2 regions of the Enterobacter cloacae subsp. cloacae ATCC 13047 genome follow, and region 1 is predicted to be linked to the other one. Evidence: predicted binding sites of a transcription regulator. Region 1 holds the regulator's gene; the other holds the start of a gene.
The links. Region 1 encodes LexA, which represses DNA repair genes until DNA is damaged. Its sites were predicted from a motif close to TNCTGTATGTACATACAGNA; they were not measured.
Positions count from the first base shown of each region.

Region 1 (2,207 bases):
TGCCTGGCCGGAATGCGCTTCCACAGCATAGGCAAAGCCATCCAGTGCATAGGCGGTAAAGGTCAGCAGCGTCATCAGAACGGCATTCACCGCGACGATATCTGGCCCAAGCCGGGCGCCAAAGACCGTCAGTGCGCCGAAACAGAGCTGCAGCAGCAATGAGCGCAGCATAATGTCGCGATTAAGCGCCAGCAGGGTGCGGATATTGCCTCGCCATGCACTCTTGAGCAGAGCAAGGGAAATCCCCCGCATGACAAGCACCCGCCAGACCATCCACAGACCAAGGATAAACGTCCCGTATTCGGCAATCGCCGTCGCCAGTGCCGCACCCTGTACGTTCATGTGCAGGCCCATCACCAGCCAGAGATCGAGCACGATGTTGAGGAGGTTGCCTACCACCAACAGGATTACGGGCGCGCGGGCATACTGCACGCCGAGTAACCACCCCAGCAGAACCAGATTGGCCAGCGACGCGGGCGCGCTGAGCCAGCGAATTTCAAGGAAGCGTCGTGCCTGCTCCAGTACCGCCTCGCTGCCGCCAACGACATGCAGCGCCAGATCAATCAGTGGGGTACGTAATATAGCGATTAACGCGCCTGCCCCAAGCGCCAGAATTAACGGCTGAACCAGCGCGCGCGCCAGACGCAAAGGATCTTTAGCACCGTACGCCTGCGCCGTAAGCCCGGTGGTACTCATGCGCAAAAAGAGCAGGAGCATAAAAAGGAAGCTGGTCGCCGTCGCGCCAATCGCCACACCGCCCAGATAGATGGGTGAATCAAGGTGACCAATAACTGCCGTATCCACCAGCCCCAGCAGAGGAACGGTGATATTGGAAAAAATCATCGGCAGTGCAAGACGCCACAATGCCTTATCGGATGCCGTAAGCAGTGACATGAAAAAATACCGGGAGTGGATAAAGAATCAGGCCACGGCAGATCCGTAGCCTGTCAGGATGAGATTACAGCCATTCTCCGTTGCGAATGACCCCTACCGCCAGCCCCTCGATAGAGAAGTTTTGTTCGCGGAGGTCTACCACAATCGGGGAAAACTCGTTGTTTTCCGGCAGCAGCTGAACCGTATTACCTTGCTTTTTCAGGCGTTTAACGGTGACTTCATCATCGATGCGTGCCACCACAACCTGGCCGTTACGCACGTCTTGCGTTTTATGCACCGCAAGCAGATCGCCGTCAAGAATACCGATGTCTTTCATGGACATACCGCTTACACGCAGCAGGAAATCCGCGCTCGGCTTGAACATGCCGGGATCAACCTGGTAGTGGCCTTCAATATGCTGTTGCGCCAGCAGAGGTTCACCTGCCGCGACGCGCCCCACCAGCGGAATGCCCGTCTCTTCTTCCACCAGCAGGCGGATACCGCGTGAAGCACCCGATACAATCTCAATTACGCCTTTACGCGCCAGCGCTTTCAGGTGTTCCTCGGCAGCGTTCGGAGAACGGAAGCCCAGACGCTGCGCGATTTCCGCACGCGTGGGTGGCATACCCGTCTGGCCGATATGATCCCGAATGAGATCAAACACCTCTTGCTGCCTGGTCGTTAACGCTTTCATTCCGCCCCCTGGGTGTATATACAGTTATGCTGTGAGTATATACAGTCAAAGGCGATTTTGGAACCAAAAACTGCACAAAAAACCAGGGACTTAATTATTCCTCGAGGCTCATCGGAAATGTGACCAAAGCAGCGTGACCCAGGTGATGACCGCAGTGATAATCGCCAGCAACACGGCAGCAGAGCCCATGTCTTTTGCCCGGCCAGAAAGTTCGTGGAAATCAGAGCCAATACGGTCCACAACGGCCTCAATAGCGCTATTAAGAATTTCCACTATCATCACCAACAGCACGGAGCCGATCAGAAGCACGCGGGTAATGGCATCAACATCAAGGAAACAGGCGATAATCACCGCGACAATCGCGGCGACACCCTCCTGGCGAAACGCGGCTTCGTTGACCCAAGCGGCGCGAAAACCTTTCCAGGAATAGCCAGCAGCTTTAATGATACGGGTTAACCCAGTGGTATTATTGGCCATTAAAAGAACCTTTTATTTGAAATAGCGTCAATAACAGGAGGCGCAACGTGTTGCGCTGTAGCCTGAAGTATGACGGGTAACAACAGTAATTTCGCGCGCTTTCTGTTATCCTTGCGCCGCAATTGCATTATTAACCAGAGGCTTTACATCGTTTATGTCTGGC
Region 1 is NC_014121.1:310,531-312,737, reverse strand. Features, by position in the region: gene dinF (MATE family efflux transporter DinF) at 1-894, opposite strand, end outside; gene lexA (transcriptional repressor LexA) at 959-1,567, opposite strand; gene ECL_RS01460 (diacylglycerol kinase) at 1,676-2,044, opposite strand; gene plsB (glycerol-3-phosphate 1-O-acyltransferase PlsB) at 2,199-2,207, shown strand, end outside.

Region 2 (2,207 bases), 1.9 Mb from region 1:
CTGAAGCAAGACGCTAACGTTGTATGCTCAGCAAAACTAGACATTTTTATTATATCGTAATCATTATTCATCAGACCTGCATATAAAAAGGGCTTGTCATGTTTGCGGTTGAGAAATTAAAAGTGAAGTACCCAGGCGCCGGTGCCTGGCAAATGGGCGACAGCCCGGAACTGGCCAGCGAGCTTGCAGACCTGATTAAAAAAGGGATCAAAACCGCTTCCTGCGGATCTTTTGCCTCTTATCAGCAGGAGGAGTCTGCCCCGCGGATCGGGAGCTATAACATTATTCTTGATGGCCAGAATGTTCCGGTCTGTGTAACCCGGCTGGTTTCAATGCGACTGGTGCGTTTTTGTGATGTGACCGAGGCGTTTGCCCGTAAAGAAGGTGAAGGCGATTTAAGCCTTGAATACTGGCAGAAAGAGCATCAGCGATTTTTCACCCGAGAAGGTCATTTTTCTGAAGATATGGAGTTGATCGCAGAAGAATTTGAAGTGGTTGAGGTGCTGTGAAAGGAGAGAAAATTAATCGCCCGGGCCAGGACGTAGCAGTGAAGGTGTGAAAGGCGCCACCGGCGCCCTGGTGTAAGACGTATTCCAGTATCTCGACTGTTTTTCCACCGTTAATGTCCCTGTCAGGCAGCTTTCACGGCTCGGATTTTTTTACTGCCAGCCTCATCAGAGGCTGTTTTATCGGTTACAGCGTTGAGATCGGGCAGTTTACTGGTACGCAGAATATGCTGCACGGCCTCTTTCTGCTCGGCGAGATACAACCCCAGATCTTCAGCCTGCGTTTCGTCCATCTGCAGTCCGCTTTGTAGCAGCCAGTCGGTGAACGCGTCTGCCATGTCGAGCAGTTTGTCGTGCGCGTCAGCCTCTTTCTTACTGGCAAATGTCATTTTCTCTTCACCTTTTCTTACAACAACATATTTTGTTTCAACCGCCATGATGCGCCCCTTTCACTGTGTTTATATACAGTATAACCCTTCACGGTGTAGGTTGCAGCTAAAATTTATTTTCTGCACGTCCCCCTTACCGCTGCCCCATTCTGCCCGCCTGTGGGTGAGCCTTAACCCAGACGGCCAGCCTATGAACTACACTTCTTAATTCGCGGCGGAGTCGGGCCGTATACCGCATTTCATTTCTGCCTTTCATGCAATCTGTCTATCTGAGTGGAGAATAATCATGGGTTATGTAACAACTCGCGATGGCGTCAATATCTACTACAAGGACTGGGGTCCAAAAGACGGGAAAGTGATCTTTTTCCATCACGGCTGGCCGCTAAGCAGTGATGACTGGGACGCCCAGATGCTGTTCTTCGTCAATAAAGGATTCCGCGTTGTGGCCCATGACCGTCGCGGTCATGGTCGTTCAGATCAGGTGTGGGACGGCCATGATATGGCTCACTATGCTGACGATGTGGCCGCCGTTGTAGAACGTCTTGGCGTACAGGGTGCGATGCATGTCGGGCATTCAACCGGCGGTGGTGAGGTGGTGCGTTATATCGCCCGGCACGGTGAAGACAAAGTTTCCAAAGCCGTATTGATCAGTGCTGTACCGCCCCTGATGGTGAAGACGGAGAGTAATCCTCAGGGTACGCCAAAGTCAGTGTTTGATGATTTTCAGGCCCAGCTGGCGGCGAATCGTCCTCAGTTTTATTATGACGTGCCCGCGGGACCGTTCTATGGATTTAATCGCCCGGGGGCGAAGCCTTCCGAAGCGGTCATCTATAACTGGTACCGTCAGGGGATGATGGGAAGCGCCAAGGCGCATTACGATGGGATTGTGGCCTTCTCGCAGACTGACTTCACGGAAGACCTCAAAGGGATATCCATCCCTGTTCTGGTCATCCACGGGGATGACGATCAGGTGGTGCCGTATGCAGATTCCGGCGCGATGTCAGTCAAGCTGGTCCAAAACGGAACCCTGCATACCTATAAAGGCGCGCCTCATGGTATCCCAACGACACATGCCGATCAGGTCAATGCCGATCTTCTCGCCTTTATAAACAGTTAACCCCGCACATTACCCCCTCAGGCGGGAGCAAAACGGTTCCCGCCCAGGCTAGGGGGATGTCTGGCATAAATGCCGCGTTTTCGGGCTGACAATGCTGCGACGCCATGCCCCCGGTGCCTGACCATACTGACGCTTAAAGCTGCGGTTGAAAGACTGCTGGGAGTCAAAGCCCAACGCAATCGCCACGTTCAGGAT
Region 2 is NC_014121.1:2,168,429-2,170,635, forward strand. Features, by position in the region: gene ECL_RS10430 (ASCH domain-containing protein) at 99-509, shown strand; gene ECL_RS10435 (YebG family protein) at 632-943, opposite strand; gene ECL_RS10440 (alpha/beta fold hydrolase) at 1,182-2,012, shown strand; gene ECL_RS10445 (helix-turn-helix domain-containing protein) at 2,061-2,207, opposite strand, start outside.
Region 2: a site for LexA is predicted at 957-976, ahead of ECL_RS10435 (YebG family protein). Genes of this name have one in related genera too.